4 regions of the Kineosporia succinea genome follow, and region 2 is predicted to be linked to each of the others. Evidence: riboswitches for the same ligand, from Rfam matches in the RefSeq annotation. Region 2 holds a riboswitch; each other region holds the start of a gene.

Region 1 (2,192 bases), 4.7 Mb from region 2:
GCGGTTGAGGGCAGCGGCAGCGTGCTGGTGGGGTACGGCACCAGTGGCGGATCCGGGACGGGTTCGGCCCGTCGGCGCCGGCCTCCTCGTAAGGGAGCCGCGATCGGAGCACCGGTTTCGGGTACCCGGGCGGCGGAACCGGGAGACGAGGTGTTCTCCCCCGGCGCTACGGGGCCCACCGGGCAGCTGGGCGCCCCGAACGGCAGCTCACCCCATTCGTCGGAAGTCGCCGTTTTCACGCCGGATTCGACGGTCGTGCGCGTCATTTCGCCACTGGTCCGGAGGATGGCCCGCGAGGCCCGTCTCGATCTGCGGCGTGTGACCGGTTCCGGTCCCGACGGCCTGATCATGCGGGCCGACATTCAGCAGGCGATCGAGGCTCGGCCGTCGGCCGAGTCGTCGGCCCAGTCGGCCTCGGCCGCTGTGGATGAGCAATCCGCCGGGTACGAGCGCATCGTGCTGACGGGCGTGCGCCGGTTCACGGCCGAGAAGCTGGTCCGTTCCCGCCGAGAGATCCCCGAGGCCACCATCTGGGTCGACGCCGACGCCACCCAGCTGCTCGAGGCCCGGGCCGCGATCAACGCGAGTCTCGGGCGGGCCGGTTCCGGCGGGACGGCAGCCGCCACCCCCGCGACGGGCAGCGGCACCGCCGGCGCCACCCCGGGCAGCGCCGTCAGCCTGGTCGCCCTCCTGGCCCGGTTCACCATCGCCGCCCTGAGACGGCATCCGGAGCTCAACGCCACCGTGGAGGACGGCGAGATCCATCAGCACCACGCCGTCCACCTGGGGTTCGCCGCGCAGACCGACCGGGGTCTGGTGGTGCCGGTCGTCCACCACGCCGACCGCCTCAGCACCCGCCGGCTCTCCGCCGCCATCGGTGAGCTGACCGACCGGGCCCGCCGGGGCGTCCTCCAGCCGGCCGACCTGACCGGAGGCACGGTGACGGTCAACAACTACGGCGTGTTCGGCACCGACGGCGCCGCCGCGATCATCAATCACCCCGAGGCCGCGATCCTCGGGCTCGGGCGGATCATCGAGCGGCCCTGGGTCGTCGACGGGCAGCTGGCCGTCCGCAAGGTCACGCAGCTCACCCTGAGTTTCGACCACCGGGTCTGTGACGGCGCCACCGCCGGCGGCTTCCTGCGCTTCGTCGCCGACTGTGTCGAGAGGCCGGTGACCGCCTTGAGCGACCTCTGAGGTACCGTGACCAGGCCGTGGTGCTCGGGAATTCCGGTGTGATACCGGAGCGGCCCTCGCCACTGTGATCGGGAAGTCGCCGGTTCGCGTAGTCCGAATCGGGCGCCACTGGGCCCCTCCGTCCCCACGACGGCAAGAGCCTGGGAAGGTGCGCCGGCGACGCTTGACCCGAGAGCCAGGAGACCGGCCACGGCACAGTTTCGCAACCACGAGGTGCTGGAGGCGGTCCGTTCCATGGGCCATGCGCAAAATCTGACGAGGTCCGCGTTCACCGCGGTCTCAGCCCTGTCCCTCCTCGCTCTGGCGGCCTGCGGCGGCGGATCGGCCAAGGCCGGTACCGATGCCGGAGCCGGAGCCGGAGCCGAGAAGCCCACCCTGCGGTATGCCTACGCGTTCACGCCGGTCGCGGCGCTGTCCCCGTACAGCGACGACGCGGTGACCAGCTACGGCGTGGGCGCCACGGAGACCCTGACCAAGCTCGACCCGTCCGGCACCCCCGAGGCCTCCCTGGCCACGAGCTGGGAGCAGACCGACGACACCACCTGGGAACTCACGCTCCGCGACGGCGTGACCTTCCAGGACGGCACGGCGATGGACGCGAAGGCCGTCGCCGCGTCCCTCACCCACGCCGCCCAGGCCGAGCCGGCGCCCCGAGCGCTGTCCGGCACCGAGCTGACCGTCACGGCCGACGGCGACGACAAGATCACCGTCGTCACCAAGACGCCCGACCCGGTGCTCGTGCAGCGGCTGACCTCCCCTGAGCTGGTCATCCTGTCCGGCGGCGCGTACGACGACCCGGCCTCGCCGACGCCGGTCGGCACAGGCACCGGTCCGTACACGATCACCGAGCTCAACGGCACCACCTCGGCCGACCTCACGGCCAACCCCGCCTACTGGGGCGGCACCCCGGCCCTGAAGGACATCGAGCTCAGCTTCGTCGCCGACGGCGACCAGCGCGCGTCCGCACTGCGGGCCGGGCAGACCGACCTGGCCCA
Region 2 (2,192 bases):
CCACGTACTGGGTGAGTCCCTCGGAGTCGACCTCCTTGAACGAGAACGGCACCGTGATCAGCCGTCCGTCGAACTCCGGGATCGCGACCTGGTTGGCCGCGTCCAGGGGGATCAGGCCCTCGGTGTTCTCCAGCCAGCGTTCCCGCGAGGTCAGCGTGCTGATGGCCTGCAGAATGGGGACGTCGAGAGCGGCGAGCGCCCCGATGTCCCAGGTGGACTCGTCACCCCCGGCCGAGGCGGTCGCGGGCCGGTTGCCGCCCGCGGCCAGCACGGTGACGAGCAGGGCGTCGGCGGTGCCCAGCCGGGCCAGCAGCTCGGAGTCCGCCGCCCGCAACGACGCGCAGAAGATCGGGAGGGCGCGTCCACCCGCGTCTTCCACCGCGGTGCACAGAGCCTCGACGAAAGCCGTGTTCCCGGCCACGTGGTGGGCGCGGTAGTAGAGGACGGCGATGGTGGGTCGCTCGTCCTCCGGTTCGAAACGGCTGGAGCGAGACAGGACACCCCACTGCGGCGTGCTGCGAGGTGGCTCGAACCCGAACCCCGTCAGCAGCACGGTGTCGGTCAGGAACGAGTGCAGCTCGGTGAGGTTGGAAGGGCCACCCTCGACCAGGTATCCGTGAGCCTGCGCGGCCACCCCGACCGGAACCGTCGAGCGGCTCATCAGGTCGGCGTCGGGCAGGGCCTCACCGGAGAGCACCACCACGGGTACCCCCTTGCCGAGCAGGGCGTTCAGCCCGTCCTCCCAGGCCCGGGTGCCGCCGAGCAGGCGCACCACGGCGACGGCGACGCCCTCGAGCAGGCCGTCCAGGTCGTCCACGGACACCCGGTTCGGGTTCGCCAGCCGGTACGGCACCGAGCTCGCGCGGGCGCTGAGCAGGTCGGTGTCGGAGGTGGAGATGAGCAGGACGGGCTGACGCTCCACGGGAGCTTCTGACACGTTGACGTCCTCTTCCTCGCCGTCCGCGCGGCGGGTCGGTGCGGTGTGGCACAGTTCCTGGCTCGGCACATGAGGTGCCTCACAGTGGCGCGACCGCGCCGGATTCTCACCGGCTTCCTGTCGTTCCACACCGGCTACAGGTGCTTAACGGTGCCAACTGTGCCAGCCCCGGGCCCACTGGCCTACCCTTGGCCGGTGTTCGTCGTCCATGCCTGGTGGTCTCCCGCGTCCGGAGATCCCGCCGACGACGGCTCGCTCGTGCTGTGGGCCGAGGATCCGCAGGTGCGCGCGGTGCCCGCCGAACGCACCGGGCGACGGCCGAAGGTGCGTGAGCACCCGTTCTGCATCCCCGCCGACGAGCTCGCCAAGACGCTCTCCGCCGGAGGCGTAGGCGAGGGCGAGGGCTGGGTGGAGGGCACCGCCGACCTCGTGCTGCCCTCGTTCCAGCATGCGCCGGCCGGTTCGCCCGAGCTGCTCGATCTGCGGTCGGGCTGGGCGTCCGACCGGGCCGAGGGTGAGTCCGCGCGGCTGTTCCCCGAGGTCAGATGGCGGGTGGCCACGGTTTCGGTGCCCGCGCGGCCGGCCTTGGCGTTGTTGCGCGGGTTCGTTTCCGGGCTTGAGGACGTGGTGGTCGCCGGCTCCGACGTGCGTCACCTCCTCGCTCTGCTGGCTTTCGTGGACGACCTGATCACCCGGGGCCGGGTGCTGCCGGTGGTGCTGGAGGCGCCGGACGGCCACGGGGTGGCCCGGTGGCGGCCGGTGATCACGGGGGACGACGGGGAGTGGTTCCGGCACGCGGTCGCCACCCTGCCGCCCTCCTGGAACGCGGTCGCCCCGGCCGGGGAGTGCGCCGCTGCGGCGGTGGACGCGCTGGTGGACGCGTCGGTGCGGGCGCGGCTGGCGCCGTCGCGGAGTTCGGGTGGGCTCGGGCTGCTGGGCTGGCGGCAGGGACTGCGCGGGGCGTATCCGGCGTTCCCGGCCAATCAGCGCCAGATGCGCAACCTGCTCGACGGGGTGGCGGAATGGCAGGCCGAGGCGCTGAACGGCGGCCTGGTGCGGGCCTGTTTCCGGCTGGTGGAGCCGACCGACGACGACCTGACGAGCATCCTGCGCCCGGCCGACGAGGAGCTGCGCCCGGCCGAGGAGTCGGCGCTGTGGCGCCTCGACTTCGGGCTGCAGGACGCCGACCAGCCCGGCATCTTCATCGCCGCCCAGCAGATCTGGGACGCCGAGCTCACCCTGACCCGGCTGCGCC
Region 3 (2,192 bases), 4.3 Mb from region 2:
ATGACGGTTGCGGGCGTGACAACGCTCGTGGGCCAGGATCGCCCGCATCTCGGCGCTGTCGGCCAGCTCCAGGGCACCTCGGGTGACCACGACCATCGGCCGGGCCCCGTTCGGCAGGCAGTAGGCCAGCGGCCGGTCGTCGTTCAGCACGTGCACCCGCAGCAGCGGGTCGTAGTCGGCCACCAGCGCCAGCGCCTCCTGGTGCCGCCGCTGCGAACGGCGCAGCCCCCGCACGGTCTGGGTCAAACGCACCAGCATCCACAGCAGGAAGAGCCCGGCCGGCCACAGCGACCCCACCGCCAGCGCCAGCGCGAGCAGCAGCAGGTAAGCCGTGACGAGCGCGTAGACCACCCAGACGACGGCGGCCTCGCGCGGGCGGCGCTGGGCCCAGCGGGCCCGGGAGAGCGGCCGCGGCACCAGCGTGAGCAGCACCCCGACCAGCGCCGGCAGCAGCAGGCTCACGAGCGCCTGCGCCGTTCCTCGGCCCCCAGCGCCCGGCGCAGCGCGTCGGCGTCGGCCTTCGACACCGCCCGCACGAACATCGACAGCGCCAGGGGGTGATCGGCGCTGTCCTGCAGCACCGCCACCATCGCCTCGGCCGTCAGCTCCTCCCGGCTGCGCACGGCCCGGTGCCGGAACACCCGCCCGTCCCGCTCACGGCGCACCAGGTCCTTGGCCCGCAGCCGGTCGAGCACGGTGTGCACCGTCGTCAGGGCCAGCTGCCGGTCGGCCAGCAGCTCGACCACCTCGGGCGCGGTCAGCCCGTCCGGACAGTCCCAGAGTGCCTCGAGAACAGCCCGTTCCAGATGATCCCGCCGTACCACCGCACGCCTCCTCCAACCCTCAGCACACTTCTACGTGTCGTAGAGAAAGTGAGTGTAGGGCCGGGGACTGTTCTCCTGCGGATCGGGACGTGGTTAGATCCTGGCACGGCGTGTCCCCCATATCGCCGCCACAACCACATACCGTCCGCGACGGCAGTGAAGGAAGCCGGTGAGAATCCGGCGCGGTCCCGCCACTGTCACCGGGGAGCAGACCCTATGCCGTGCCACGGCCGCACTCGCGGACCGGAAGGCCGGGGCGAGTGCTGATCCGGGAAGCCAGGAGACTTCGGCCGTCGCAGCGATCCAGGGCGAGGACCCGAGGAGATCCGATGACACACGCTGCAACGAGCGAGGTGCCCCGTGCACATCGCTGAGGGCTATCTGCCCCCGCTCCACGCCGCCGCCTGGACGGTCGCGGCCGCCCCCTTCGTGGTGCACGGCGCCCGCTGCGTGGTGCGCGAGGTGCGCGAACGCCCCGAGTCCCGGCTGTTGCTGGGCGCGGCCGGGGCTTTCACCTTCGTGCTCTCCGCCATCAAACTGCCCTCCGTGACCGGCAGTTCGAGCCATCCCACCGGAACCGGCCTGGGTGCGGTGCTGTTCCGGCCCCCGGTGATGGCGGTGCTCGGCGCCATCGTGCTGCTGTTCCAGGCCCTGCTGCTGGCCCACGGCGGCATCACGACCCTCGGTGCGAACGTGTTCTCCATGGCCGTGGTCGGCCCCTGGGTCGGCTACGGTGCCTACCGCGCCTGCCTCAGGCTCGGGCTAGCCTTCCCGGTGGGCGTTTTCGCGGCACTGTCGCTGTCCGACCTGTCGACCTACGTGGTCACGTCGGTACAGCTCGGTCTCGCCCACCCCGACCCCACGGGCGGCGTCCTCGGCTCCGTCGGCGAGTTCCTCGGCATCTTCGCCCTGACCCAGATCCCCCTGGCCGTCGCCGAGGGCCTTCTCGGCGTGCTGGTCTTCCGCGTCCTGGCCCGCATCGCACCGGACGAGCTGAGTTCCCTGGGACTGAAGCAGGCCCTCCCGGGCGAGGCGACCACCACCGCTGTTCAGGAGCGTGGCTGACATGACCCGCACCCCCCGCCGCCTCGCGATCGATCTGGCCCTGCTCCTTCTCGTGGTCGCCATTTTCGCGATTCCCCTGGCCCTGCGCCTGAACACCGACGGTCAGGCCGAGGGCGAGTCCTACGCGGGCAGCGACTCCTCCGCCGCCACCAAGGTCGAGGAGATCAACCCCGACTACGACGTCTGGTTCACCCCGTTCTTCGAACCCTCGTCGGGTGAGATCGAGTCCGGCCTGTTCGCCCTCCAGGCCGCCGCCGGCGCCGGTGCGCTCGGCTTCGTGCTGGGCCGCCTGTCCGGAAAGCG
Region 4 (2,192 bases), 600 kb from region 2:
GCAGAAGGAAGCAGGAGACCGGCTCACCGCGCTGGGCCTTGCCCAGGTTGAGGAAGGTCGGGGTAGCCGGCTGGAAACGGCCGGAGACGATCTCGTCCACCAGCTGCAGGGCGAACTCCTCGTTGCCCTCGGCCAGGGCCAGCGCCACCATCGCGACCCGGTCTTCGAAGCGCTCCAGGTAACGCTTGCCGTCGAACGTCTTCAGCGTGTACGAGGTGTAGTACTTGAACGCGCCGAGGAAGGTCGGGAACCGGAACTTCTTCGAATAGGCGTGCTGGTAAAGACGCTTGATGAACGCGCGGTCGTACTTCTCGAGCGTCTCAGGCTCGTAGTACTTGTTCTCGACCAGGTAGTCGAGCTTCTCGTCGAGGTCGTGGAAGAACACCGTGTTCTGGTTCACGTGCTGCAGGAAGTACTGCCGCGCCGCTTCCCGGTCTTTCTCGAACTGGATCTCGCCGCTGGGACCGTAGAGGTTCAGCATGGCATTCAGCGAGTGGTAGTCGAGGCTGACCGGATTGGTCTCGATGACCTGGAGGTCGTCCTTCACACCGGCTGTCGTTGCCAAAATCGTTCCAATCCCTCGCGGACGCGTTCCACGTCCTCGGTCGTTCCCATGAGCTCGAAGGCGAACAGGTAAGGCACCTGACACTTCGCCGCGATGATGTCACCGGCGATGCAGTACGCAGTGCCGAAATTCGTGTTCCCCGCCGCGATCACGCCGCGAATGAGTGAGCGGTTGACCTCGTCGTTGAGGAACCGGATCACCTGCCGGGGAACCGCGCCACCGTCGTTGCCACCGCCGTAGGTCGGCACCACGAGCACGTAGGGCTCCTGGGCGTGCAGGAAGGGGTCTGTGGGCCGGAGCGGGATGCGCTCGGCGGGCAGGTCCAGCTTCTGCACGAAGCGGTGGGTGTTCTCGGAGGCGCTGGAAAAATAGACCAGCCTGGTCAATTCAGGCTACGGCGGCCGCGGCCTGAACCACCAGCGCGCGGATGCGGTCGGGGCGGTAGCCCGACCAGTGGTCCTCGCCGGCCACCACGACGGGGGCCTGGAGGTAACCCAGCGACAGCACGTGCTCGCGGGCCGCGTCGTCCTGCGTGATGTCGATGACCTCGTAGGCGAGGCCGGACTTCTCCAGGGCGCGCTTGGTCGCGTCACACTGCACGCAGGCCGGCTTGCTGTAAACGGTAATCGTCATAGGGCACATCCCGATCGTCATGAAAGTCAGGAGCGCGGGGGTGGTTCCCGGGGAAGACAGCGCTGTATGGCTTATCACCCGGCACCGTCCCTCGCGGCTCCACGGACGCGCGCCGCCCCAAGGGGCGACGCACATCACTGGCAGGTCTTCGGACTCGCGGGCGCGCGCCGAGGCGCATCTAGTGGCCGTCGCTTCCCGGGCGCCGAGGGCGCCCAGTGCTGTTGACGGCGGTCGTTCCCGCTCACCGCTGCGGGGCAGTCCCGGATTCACGCCGGGTTCCCTCTTACGACGCCCTACCTGGCCGGCAGGGCGAACCAGCAACAGGGAGCACCATATGCCGTGCGCCCCCCTTCTCGCGACACAACATGTTGTGGGCGTGTCGGATCCTCTGTCCGGACACTGGTAATTCTGGACCCGCTGTGATCAAGCATCACCAGGCGGCGACCGATGCATCAGCGACCCCACCTTGAGGGGCCGATCGGGTGGCATCGATGTCAGGAGCTTGGTGGTGGGCGCAGCGTGATCGACCGGCACCGCGTACGTAACCTGACGAGCGCAGCCGTGCTGATCCTGGCGGCGGCCTGTTCCTCCTCCAGCGGCTACGTGACGTCGGCGGACCCTGCGGACGCCCCAGCCTACGCGGCTCCCCCGCGCGTCCCGGACGTGACCAAGCCCACCGTCACACCGAGGAAGAAACTCCATAAGGGACGCGTACGCCTGGCTTTCGCGGGTGACGTCCATTTCCAGGGGGCGTCGGCGAGCGCATTGGGGGGCGACATCGGCAGCGCCGGAAAGATTCTGTCGAAGGCCGATCTGGCGGTGGTGAATCTGGAGACCGCGATCACCTCCGGGGGTACGGCCGAGCCCAAGCAGTACACGTTCCGGTCGCCTTCTTCGGGGCTGACGGCTTTGCGCCGGAATGGCGTGGACGTGGTCACGGTGGCGAACAATCACGGAATGGATTACGGGCGCACCGGTCTGGAAGACACACTGA

Evidence for each region. Region 2 has a riboswitch for cobalamin ahead of cobN (cobaltochelatase subunit CobN). Riboswitches for the same ligand answer to the same signal wherever they lie in the genome.
Region 1: another riboswitch for cobalamin. It lies ahead of J2S57_RS24790 (ABC transporter substrate-binding protein); the one in region 2 lies ahead of cobN (cobaltochelatase subunit CobN).
Region 3: another riboswitch for cobalamin. It lies ahead of J2S57_RS22905 (energy-coupling factor ABC transporter permease); the one in region 2 lies ahead of cobN (cobaltochelatase subunit CobN).
Region 4: another riboswitch for cobalamin. It lies ahead of nrdH (glutaredoxin-like protein NrdH); the one in region 2 lies ahead of cobN (cobaltochelatase subunit CobN).

The regions. Positions count from the first base shown of each region.
Region 1 covers NZ_JAUSQZ010000001.1:5,713,774-5,715,965, reverse strand. Annotated here, with positions in the region: gene J2S57_RS24795 (dihydrolipoamide acetyltransferase family protein) at 1-1,197, shown strand, start outside; cobalamin riboswitch at 1,199-1,403, shown strand; gene J2S57_RS24790 (ABC transporter substrate-binding protein) at 1,432-2,192, shown strand, end outside.
Region 2 covers NZ_JAUSQZ010000001.1:996,501-998,692, reverse strand. Annotated here, with positions in the region: gene cobN (cobaltochelatase subunit CobN) at 1-937, opposite strand, end outside; cobalamin riboswitch at 973-1,114, opposite strand; gene J2S57_RS04375 (DEAD/DEAH box helicase) at 1,133-2,192, shown strand, end outside.
Region 3 covers NZ_JAUSQZ010000001.1:5,268,387-5,270,578, reverse strand. Annotated here, with positions in the region: gene J2S57_RS22915 (M56 family metallopeptidase) at 1-462, opposite strand, end outside; gene J2S57_RS22910 (BlaI/MecI/CopY family transcriptional regulator) at 459-824, opposite strand; cobalamin riboswitch at 984-1,111, shown strand; gene J2S57_RS22905 (energy-coupling factor ABC transporter permease) at 1,185-1,889, shown strand; gene J2S57_RS22900 (energy-coupling factor ABC transporter substrate-binding protein) at 1,891-2,192, shown strand, end outside.
Region 4 covers NZ_JAUSQZ010000001.1:1,594,446-1,596,637, forward strand. Annotated here, with positions in the region: gene nrdE (class 1b ribonucleoside-diphosphate reductase subunit alpha) at 1-481, opposite strand, end outside; gene nrdI (class Ib ribonucleoside-diphosphate reductase assembly flavoprotein NrdI) at 544-951, opposite strand; gene nrdH (glutaredoxin-like protein NrdH) at 953-1,198, opposite strand; cobalamin riboswitch at 1,321-1,532, opposite strand; gene J2S57_RS07100 (CapA family protein) at 1,646-2,192, shown strand, end outside.